3 regions of the Kitasatospora sp. NPDC001540 genome follow, and region 1 is predicted to be linked to each of the others. Evidence: riboswitches for the same ligand, from Rfam matches in the RefSeq annotation. Region 1 holds a riboswitch; each other region holds the start of a gene.
What was found. A riboswitch is a leader RNA that binds a small molecule or an ion and turns the genes downstream of it on or off. The one in region 1 is predicted to bind thiamine pyrophosphate.
Positions count from the first base shown of each region.

Region 2: linked by a shared signal. The riboswitch ahead of thiC (phosphomethylpyrimidine synthase ThiC) and the one ahead of ACFY00_RS06900 (purine-cytosine permease family protein) in region 1 are both predicted to bind thiamine pyrophosphate.
Region 3: linked by a shared signal. The riboswitch ahead of thiO (glycine oxidase ThiO) and the one ahead of ACFY00_RS06900 (purine-cytosine permease family protein) in region 1 are both predicted to bind thiamine pyrophosphate.

Region 1 is NZ_JBIAVO010000003.1:374,929-378,194, reverse strand. Features, by position in the region: gene ACFY00_RS06905 (S1C family serine protease) at 1-1,225, opposite strand, end outside; TPP riboswitch at 1,529-1,680, shown strand; gene ACFY00_RS06900 (purine-cytosine permease family protein) at 1,671-3,065, shown strand; gene ACFY00_RS06895 (glycerophosphodiester phosphodiesterase) at 3,207-3,266, shown strand, end outside.
Region 2 is NZ_JBIAVO010000003.1:124,285-127,550, forward strand. Features, by position in the region: gene thiC (phosphomethylpyrimidine synthase ThiC) at 1-1,801, opposite strand, end outside; TPP riboswitch at 1,797-1,930, opposite strand; gene ACFY00_RS05770 (hypothetical protein) at 2,141-3,085, shown strand; gene ACFY00_RS05775 (hypothetical protein) at 3,174-3,266, shown strand, end outside.
Region 3 is NZ_JBIAVO010000001.1:353,800-357,065, reverse strand. Features, by position in the region: gene thiE (thiamine phosphate synthase) at 1-98, opposite strand, end outside; gene ACFY00_RS01625 (Rv2175c family DNA-binding protein) at 95-460, opposite strand; gene ACFY00_RS01620 (NAD(P)/FAD-dependent oxidoreductase) at 482-1,687, opposite strand; TPP riboswitch at 1,771-1,883, shown strand; gene thiO (glycine oxidase ThiO) at 1,879-3,033, shown strand; gene thiS (sulfur carrier protein ThiS) at 3,030-3,239, shown strand; gene ACFY00_RS01605 (thiazole synthase) at 3,243-3,266, shown strand, end outside.

The DNA.
Region 1 (3,266 bases):
AGGCCTGCGCGCCGGTCTCGTCGCCGGAGGCCACCGGGCGGTCCTTGGCCGAGATGATGCCGGTGGTGACGGTGCCCTCCAGGCCGTAGGGGGCGCCGATGGCGATGGTGGCGTCGCCGATGGCGACCTTGTCGGAGTCGCCGAGCGGCAGCGGGGTGAGCTTGTCGGTGGGCGGGTTGTCCAGGCGGACGACGGCGACGTCGTAGCCCTGGGCGCGGCCGACGACCGAGGCGCTGTAGGAGGAGCCGTCGGAGAACTTGACGGTGAGCTTGCCGCCGTCGGCGGCGGGGGCGACCACGTGGTTGTTGGTCAGGATGTGGCCCTCGGTGTCGAAGACGAAACCGGTGCCGGTGCCGGACTCGCTGGAGCCCTCGGCCTTGATGGTGACGGTGGACGGCAGCGCCTTCGCGGCGATCCCGGCGACGGACTCGGGGGCCCGGTCGAGGTTCTGGTGGGTGTTGCCGACCGTGACGGTGGTGCTGTTGTGGCTGGCGCTGCTGCCGCCGTTGCCCCTGCCGTTGTCGGTGACGGAGGCGCCGATCGCGCCGCCCGCCAGGCCCGCTACCAGGGCGACGGCCGCGACCAGGGCGATCAGCGAGCCGCGCTTGCGCTTGCCGGGGCCGCCCGCGCCGGGCTGCGGGACGGTGCCCCAGGGCGCGCCGGGCCCGCCGCTGCCGGCGCCGCCGGTGGCGTCCCCGCCGGTCGGGTGGCCCCAGCCGCCGACCGGGTGGCCGGCGCCGAACGGGTGCTGCGGCTGCTGCGGGGCGTTCGGGTCGCCGGGCGCGGCCTGGCCGCCGTCCTGGAGGACCGGGGCGGGCAGCGTCGGGGCGACCGCGGTGGTGGCCTCGTCCGGCCGGGCGTACGGGCTGGCCGGCTCGTCCGGGCGGGTGTACGGGTTGGCGGGTGCGGAGACCGAGCCGTACGGGTTCCGGAACGGCGGCGGCGCGTCCACCGGGGCGGCGGGGGCCGCGGCGGCGGGGGCCGCGGCGGCGGGGGCCGCGGCGGCGGCCGGGGCCTCGGGCACCTTGCCGAGCTGCACGGTCTGATCGGCCGCGGGCAGCACCGGCGGCGGAGCGTCCAGGTAGGACGGGGCGGGTGCGGGCGCGGGGGCCGGGGCGGGTGCGGGGGCGGCGGGCGTACCGGACCCGGCGGCCACCGCCTCGGTGCCGGTGGGCTCGGTGGCCTTCTCCGGCGGGGTGGTACCACTCGCGTGCTCGGTGCTCACGGACGACCTCCATCGCTGAACAGAACCTTCGGCCGCGAACCGCGGCGCCGGGGTCACGGTCCTCAACCTCGGGGCACAGTTTTTCCTATGCCGGATTCGGACACCGTAAGCGGCCCCCTGAAGAAATCATGAGAAGCCTTAGGCCGCCCTGACATGCCCACCGACGCACCCACCGGCGCACCCGCTGCCGGGCCCGTCGGCACGCTCGCCGACGTGCCCGTCCGCGGTCCCGCGATGCGGACGGTCGCACCCCCGGTCTTGGCGTTCCCCCGGTCGGAGGCTAGCCTGTCGCTCCTGTAAACCGAAGAACGTCGCGGGAGCTTGGACCAACCAGGCTGAGAGTGCGCCGGTTCGACCGTAGGGCATGGCGGTGACGCCACCACGGCCGAGGGGGCGCTGACCGCCGGAACCTGTCCGGGTAATGCCGGCGTAGGGAGTATCGGCCATGACGGCTGTTCCGTCTGCCCAGTTTTCCGAGCGCACCCCCGGGGCCGACCCCGAGGTGCCCGCCGAGGCGCGTGCCGAGGCCCCGCTGACCCTCGACACCGCCCCGCCGCGCACCCTGGACTTCCGGGCGCTGTTCGCGCTGTGGGCGAACCTCGGGGTGAGTCTGATCGGCTTCACCAGCGCCGCGACGGTGCTCGGCGAGTCCGGCCACGAGCTGGGCTTCGCCGCCGCCGTGACGGCGATCGTCGCGGGCACAGTGATCGGCACCGCGATGCTGGCGGTGGCGGCCCTGGTCGGCGCCCGGACCGGCGCCCCGGCGATGGCGGTGCTGCGCGGCCTGTTCGGCACCCGGCTGTCGTACGTGCCGACGGTGCTGAACATCGTGCAGTGCGTCGGCTGGGGCGTGTACGAGCTGACGGTGGTGGCCTGGGGCGCGCAGACCGTGTCCGGCACCGCGGGCTGGCGCTGGCTGTTCGTGGTGCTGGCGGGCGCGCTGACCACGGTGCTGACGATCTGGCCGCTGGGCGCGATCGCGGTGCTGCGCAAGTACGTGGCGGTCGCGGTGGGCGCGGCGATGGTGTACTTCACGGTGCAGTTCGCCCGGCAGGGCTTCCCGGACCCGGGCGCGGGCAACTGGCACGGCTTCCTGCGCGCGACGGACGCGGTGATCGCGGTGTCGGTGTCCTTCGTGCCGCTGGCCGCGGACTACACCCGGCACGCGCGCAGCTCGTCGAAGGCGTTCTGGGCGACGTTCTCCGGCTACTCGGTGGCCCAGGTGTGGTGCTACGTGCTGGGCGTGGTGGCGCTGCTGCAGTCGGGCGGGGACGCGGACCGGATCTTCGAGTCGTTCACCGGCGTCGCGGCGGGCTGGGCGTTCCTGCTGGTGCTGGTGCTGCGGGAGACCGACCAGTCGTTCGCGAACGTGTACTCGACCGCGATGTCGATCCACAACCTGCTGCCGCGGGTGGACCGCCGGGTGCTGACCGGCGGGATCGGCGTGCTGGTGACGGTGCTGGCGCTGCAGATCAAGGAGTTCACCGACTCGTACTACGGGTTCCTGGGCCTGATCGGCTCGGTGTTCGTGCCGCTGTTCGCGGTGCTGGCGGCGGACTACTTCCTGGGCGCGGGCCGGCGCGGCTGGAACCTGGCGCAGGACGCCCCGGCGCGCTGGTCGATGCTGCTGCCGTGGGCGGTGGGCTTCGCGGTGTACCAGTTGCTGGCCCCGTCCGGCATCGGCGACTGGTGGACCGGGTTCTGGGGGGACGTCCAGCGGGCGGTGCACTTCACCCCGCAGGCGTGGACCTCGGCCTCGCTGTTCTCGTTCCTGGTGGCGGCGCTGGCCACGCTCGCGGTGACGGCGCTGGAGCGCCCGGGGGCCGTCGGGCGCCCCTGAGCTGTTCACCCGCCCGTCGCCGCGCCGGTGGTCGGCGGCCACCGGGCGCCGCGTACGGTGGTCGGCGTGGACACCCAGCACAGCGCGGCCGGTTCGCCCGCCGCCCGGACGGACCGCGTCGAGCGCTCGGCGGTCAAGGTGATCGCCCACCGGGGCTCCTCGGCGGCGCTGCCGGAGCACACCGAGGAGGCCTACCGGCGG
Region 2 (3,266 bases), 250 kb from region 1:
GGTTGCCCTGAGCCGCGAACTCCTCTGACTTGGCCTGCATGCCAGCCACGGCCTCAGCGTCGTACTCGGTGTTCACGGCCTTGTCGCCGTACAGCTCTGTGATGCTTTTACTGATCTTCATCGAGCAGAACTTCGGCCCGCACATGGAGCAGAAGTGCGCGGTCTTGGCGGGTTCGGCGGGGAGGGTCTCGTCGTGGAAGGCGCGGGCGGTCTCCGGGTCGAGGGCCAGGTTGAACTGGTCCTCCCAGCGGAACTCGAAGCGGGCGTCGGAGAGGGCGTCGTCCCAGGCCTGGGCGCCGGGGTGGCCCTTGGCGAGGTCGGCTGCGTGGGCGGCGATCTTGTAGGTGATGACGCCGGTCTTGACGTCGTCGCGGTCGGGCAGGCCCAGGTGCTCCTTGGGGGTGACGTAGCAGAGCATCGCGGTGCCCCACCAGGCGATCATCGCGGCGCCGATCCCGGAGGTGATGTGGTCGTAGCCGGGCGCGACGTCGGTGGTCAGCGGGCCGAGGGTGTAGAACGGGGCCTCGTCGCAGATCTCCTTCTGCAGGTCCATGTTCTCGCGGATCTTGTGCATCGGGACGTGCCCGGGGCCCTCGATCATCACCTGGACGTCCTTGGCGCGGGCGATCCGGCCGAGTTCGCCGAGGGTGGTGAGTTCGGCGAACTGGGCCTCGTCGTTGGCGTCGGCGATCGAGCCGGGGCGCAGGCCGTCGCCGAGCGAGAAGGTGACGTCGTAGGCGCGCAGCAGGTCGCAGAGCTCCTCGAAGTGGGTGTAGAGGAAGTTCTCCTGGTGGTGCGCCAGGCACCAGGCGGCCATGATGGAGCCGCCGCGCGAGACGATGCCGGTCTTGCGGCGGGCGGTCAGCGGGACGTACCGCAGCAGGACGCCCGCGTGCACGGTCATGTAGTCGACGCCCTGCTCGCACTGCTCGACGACGGTGTCCCGGTAGACCTCCCAGCTGAGTTCCTCGGCCCGGCCGTCGACCTTCTCCAGCGCCTGGTAGAGCGGGACGGTGCCGATCGGGACGGGGGAGTTGCGCAGGATCCACTCGCGGGTGGTGTGGATGTTGCGGCCGGTGGAGAGGTCCATGACGGTGTCGGCGCCCCAGCGGGTGGCCCAGGTCATCTTCTCGACCTCCTCCTCGATGGAGGAGGTGACCGCGGAGTTGCCGATGTTGGCGTTGATCTTCACCAGGAAGTCGGTGCCGATGATCGCGGGTTCGACCTCGGGGTGGTTCACGTTGACCGGGATGACGGCCCGCCCGCGGGCCACCTGCTCGCGCACGAACTCCGGCTCCAGGCCCTCCCGCAGGGCCACGAACTCCATCTCGGGGGTGATCAACCCTCGCTTGGCGTACGCGAGTTGGGTGACGGCGACACCGTCGCGGGCGCGCAGTGGGCGGCGCGGGCGACCGGGGAAGACGGCGTCCAGGTTGCGCAGGTCGCCGCCGCGCGGGGCGGTGTGCCGGATGCCGTCGTCCTCGGGCCGGGCCGCGCGGCCCTCGTACTCCTCGACGTCGCCGCGCTGGCGGATCCAGGGGTCGCGCAGCGCGGCCAGGCCCCGGCGGACGTCGGTGGGCTGCGACGGGTCGGTGTACGGCCCCGAGGTGTCGTACAGCGGGACGGTGCGCCCGTCGGTGAGGTGGACCTCGCGGTAGGGCACCCGCAGGTCGGGGCGGCTGCCCTGGCGGTACGCCTTGCGCCAGGCCGGGGTCGGGTACCCGGTGGCGGACGGCTGGTGGGCGGACGGCCGGTCGGCCGACGGCTGGTGGGCAGACGTGTGCTCGGTGAATGCGGTCATGCGACCTTCAACTCCCTACGCCGGCATTACCCGGTCAGGTTCCTGCGGTCGGCGCAGCAGGTGGTACGCGGGCCCGCGTACCGTCAGCGCCCTCTCAGCCCGGTGCTCCGAGCTCCCGTTCCGCGCAGGGGCGTGCGCCGCCTGCGTTCGCCGACCACGGTAGGGCACCGGACGGGCACCGGTCCAGGGCGCCGAAACCGGTACGGACGCGCACGGTGTTGAGTAGGCTGCCGCGCGGAACACGCGTTCGACCTCGACCGACCGGCCGGGCGGCACCTTGACGCGACGTCAACTTCAGCCCCCGGGACCGGACTCCACTCACCAGGGGGTTCCCGCACCGTGCGCAGCTACCGAGTCCTGGCCGCTTCGGCCGTCCTCACCGCAGGTTTCCTGGCACCCCTCGCCCTGGGCACGGGCGCCGCCACCGCGGTCGCTCCGGCGGCCGTCCCCGCGCCCTGCGCCAACGGCGTGATCAGCGGCGGGCTCACCGTCAGCTGGCCCGAGTACCAGGACGGGGCGGGTCTGCCGGTCGTCATCGGCACGCCGGGCGCGGAGAGCGCGCTGGAGTTCACCAACCGGGACTCCCGGGACGTGCCGGGCGTCCTGGTGAACTTCCGGGTGGAGTCGCTGGAGTTCAACGTCGAGGTGCCGCTCGGCGTCGAGTACGAGCTTCCGGGCACCGGCACGTGGAAGGCCGTGCCCGCGTGGAAGGACGACGGCAACGGCGTGATGAGCTTCGCCGTCCCGGACGCGTTCACGGTGCCCGGCAGGAGCACCGTCAAGCTCGGCCTGCGGATCTCCGCCCCGGGCAACGCCGTGGCGGACATCGGCGAGTACCACTTCTGGTGGGGCGCCGGCCCCCAGCAGGTCCTGGACAACGACAACGACACCTGGGTCGACCGGCCGAGCCCCTGGAAGAGCGGCGACCCGCAGCACCCGGAGGGGACGTGCACCCAGTTCGGCGTCGGCGGCCTCGGCCACGTCGCGGTGTACTCGACCGCGCCCTCCCCGACCCCGACCCCGGTCGAGCCCTCCCCGACGCCCACCCCGACCGTCACCGTGACGGCCACCGCGACGACCACCGCCACCCCGACCGTCACCGCGACGGCGACGGCCACCGCGACGGCCACCCGCACCACCGTGCAGGCCGCCCCGGTGCCGGAGCTGGCCGAGACCGGGGGCGGCGGCAGCGCGCTGCCGCTGGCGCTGGGCGGCGGTGCGGTGATCGCGGTCGGCGCCGGGATCCTGTTCGCGCTGCGCCGCCGGAGCGGTGACCACAGCTGACGTCCGGCACCGGCGGCCCGCCCGGGGGGAGCGTTCCCGGGCGGGCCTCCGCTGTTCACACCGGCGCCCCGAGGGGGAGAATCCCGATGTGATCGGACTGGTGGGGCGGGTGACGGGACGGATCGGCGCGGGCCTGGTCGGCGAGGTGATGGTGCACGTCCCCGAACGGCTGGGCACCGAG
Region 3 (3,266 bases), on a different contig from region 1:
AGGAACTCGGGCAGGTCGCCCTGTTCGCGGCGGGCGTCGGTGCAGAGGTAGAGCCGGGCGTCGGCCAGGCGCTGCCGGGCGGTGAGGGCGGCCGTCACAGGGCCATGGCCTGGGCGCGGCGCTTGACCTCGGTGCCGCGGTTCTCGCGCAGGGCCTGGATCGGGGTGCCGGGCAGGGAGTCGTCCTCGGTGAACATCCACTCCAGGATCTCCTCGTCGGAGAAGCCGCAGTCGCGCAGCACGGTGAGGGTGCCGACCAGGTGCTTGACCGGGCCGTCGTCCTCGATGAAGTCGGCGGGGACCTGCAGGGAGTTGTTCTCGCCGCGGCGCACCGCCAGCAGGGTGCGGTTCTTCACCATGGCGCGGACCTCGGTGATCACCACGCCCCAGCGCTCGGAGATGTCGGGCAGGTACAGCCACGCGGGGACCAGGGCGTCAATCTTGGGATCAATCTCGCTCACGGTCCCCAGCCTACCGAGCCGCTACCGGGTCGCCGCCTTCAACGGGACGGCGGGGTCGGCGGCCCGGGCCGGGTCGAGGGCGCCGCCGCGCTCGATCAGGCGGCGGCCCTGGGCCAGGTCGCGCGGCCGGTCGACGGCGAGCAGCGCGACCGGGGCGCCGTCGCGCAGCCACAGCACCGTCCAGTCGGGGTCGGACGGGGAGCCGCGCCACAGCAGGTGGTCGGCCCCGGCGTGCCGCCCGGCGTACTGGACCGTGCGGCCGAACTGCTCGGACCAGAAGTACGGGACGGGGTCGTACGGGGCGTCGAGGGTGCCGAGCAGGGAGGCGGCGACGGCGGCGCCGGAGTGCAGGGCGTGGTCCCAGTGCTGGACGGCGAGGCGGGCGCCGGAGCGGGCGGAGGGGTAGGAGGTGCAGTCACCGGCCGCCCAGACGCCGGGCAGGGCGGTGCGCAGCCGGTCGTCGACCGGGATCGTGCCGTCGGGGTCGAGGGCGAGCGGGCCGCCGGCCAGCCAGTCGGTGGCGGGGCGGGCGCCGATGCCGACCACGACCTCGTCGGCGGGCAGGTGGGTGCCGTCGGCGAGCAGCACGCCGCCGTCGTCGGCGCCGGTGACGGCGGCGCCGCAGCGCAGGTCGACGCCCGCGGCGGCGTACCAGTCGGCCATCAGGGCGCCGAGTTCGGCGGGCAGGGCCCCGGCCAGCGGGGCCGCGGCGGCCTCCAGGACGGTGACCTCGCAGCCGAGTTGCCGGGCGACGGTGGCGGTCTCGGCGCCGATCCAGCCCGCGCCGACCAGGGCGATCCGGCGACCGGGGGTGAGCGCGGCGCGCAGCGCGTGGGCGTCGTCGACGGTGCGCAGGGTGCGGGCGCCGGGCAGGTGGGGCAGCGTGCGCGGTTCGGCGCCGGTGGCCACCACCAGGGCGTCGTACGGGAGTTCGCCGCGGTCGGTGTGCAGCAGGCCGGGCTCCAGGCCGGTGGCGCGGCGGCCGGTGAGCAGGTCGACGCCGAGGCCGTGCCAGTCGATCTCGAAGGCGGTGGCGTCGGCCTTGCCGAGCAGGACGTCCTTGGAGAGCGGGGGACGGTCGTACGGGAGGTGGAGCTCCGCGCCGACCAGTGCGAGCGGCCCCCGCCAGCCGCCCTGGCGCAGGTTCAGGGCGGTCTGGGCGCCCGCCATGCCCGCTCCGACCACGACGACCCGGTCCGTTTCCCTCAGCTCAGCCACGCCGCCCACCCTAGTACCGCGCCGGGCGCGGTCGGCGTCCACGCTGCGTACGCGCCTTCTGGCCCGGGTCGGCCCGGCGTTATGGTGGGGGTACTTCACCTCACGGGAGCCCGGTGCACCGGGCTGAGAGGCGGGCTGTGGCGGCCCGCGACCGTCCGAACCTGATCCGGGTCATGCCGGCGAAGGGAGAATCAGCGGCTGTGGCACCTTCCCACGCGCCCGACGTGCTGGTGGTCGGCGGGGGCATCATCGGGCTGGGCGTGGCCTGGCGGACCGCGCAGCGCGGCCTGTCGGTCGCGGTGGTCGACCCGCGGCCGGGCGGCGGTGCGGCGCAGGTCGCCGCGGGCATGCTCGCGCCGGTCACCGAACTGCAGTACGGCGAGGAGCCGTTGCTGCGCCTGGGCATGGCGTCGAACGAGCGGTACGCCGCCTTCGCCGCCGAACTGACCGACGCCACCGGGCTGGACACCGGCTACCGGCGCACCGGCACGCTGGCCGTCGCGCTGGACTCCGACGACCGGGCCGAGCTGCGCGAACTGCACGCCTTCCACGGCCGCCTGGGCCTGGCCTCCGAGTGGCTGACCGGCCGCGAGTGCCGCCGCCTGGAGCCGATGCTGGCCCCGGGCGTGCGCGGCGGGCTGCACGTCGCCGAGGACCACCAGGTGGACGGCCGCCGACTGGCCGCCGCGCTGGTCGCCGCCTGCGAACGGGCGGGCGTGGCGCTGCACCGGGCGGAGGCCGCCGAGCTGCTGGTCACGGACGGGCGGGCGGCGGGCGTGCGGCTGTCCACCGGCGAACGGCTGACGGCGGGGCGCACGGTGCTGGCCGCCGGTTCGCGCAGCCACCTGCTGCCGGGCCTGCCGGACGGGGTGCTGCCCGCGATCCGTCCGGTCAAGGGCCAGGTGCTGCGGCTGCGGATGCCCACCGCGCACGGGCCGTTCCTGTCCCGCAACGTGCGGGCGGTGGTGCGCGGGCAGCACCTGTACCTGGTGCCGCGGGCCGACGGCGAGCTGGTGGTCGGCGCGACCACCGAGGAGCTCGGCCACGACACCACCGTCACCGCGGGCGGCGTCTACGAGCTGCTCCGGGACGCGCACGAACTCGTGCCCGGCATCACCGAGTTGCCGCTGGTGGAGACCGGCGCGGGCCTGCGCCCGGGCTCCCCCGACAACGCGCCGCTGCTGGGCCCGACCGCGCTGGACGGCCTGGTCGCCGCCACCGGCCACTACCGCAACGGCGTGCTGCTCACCCCGGTCACCGCCGACCTGCTCGCCGCCTACCTGGCCGACGGCGAACTCCCGCCGCTGGCCGCCGACTTCACCCCCGACCGCTTCGCCCCGAAGGCCGCCGCATGAACACCATCGCCCTGACCGTCAACGGCGAGCCGCGCACCCTGCCCGCCACCACCACGCTGGACGCGCTGGTGGCCGAGGTGTCGGCCGCCAACACCGGCGTCGCCGCCGCCGTCAACGAGACCGTGGTGCCCCGCAGTTCGTGGCCCGCCACCCCGCTCGGCGCGGGCGACCGGGTCGAGATCCTGACCGCCGTCCAGGGAGGCTGAACCATGGCGGACGACGCACTCGTCATC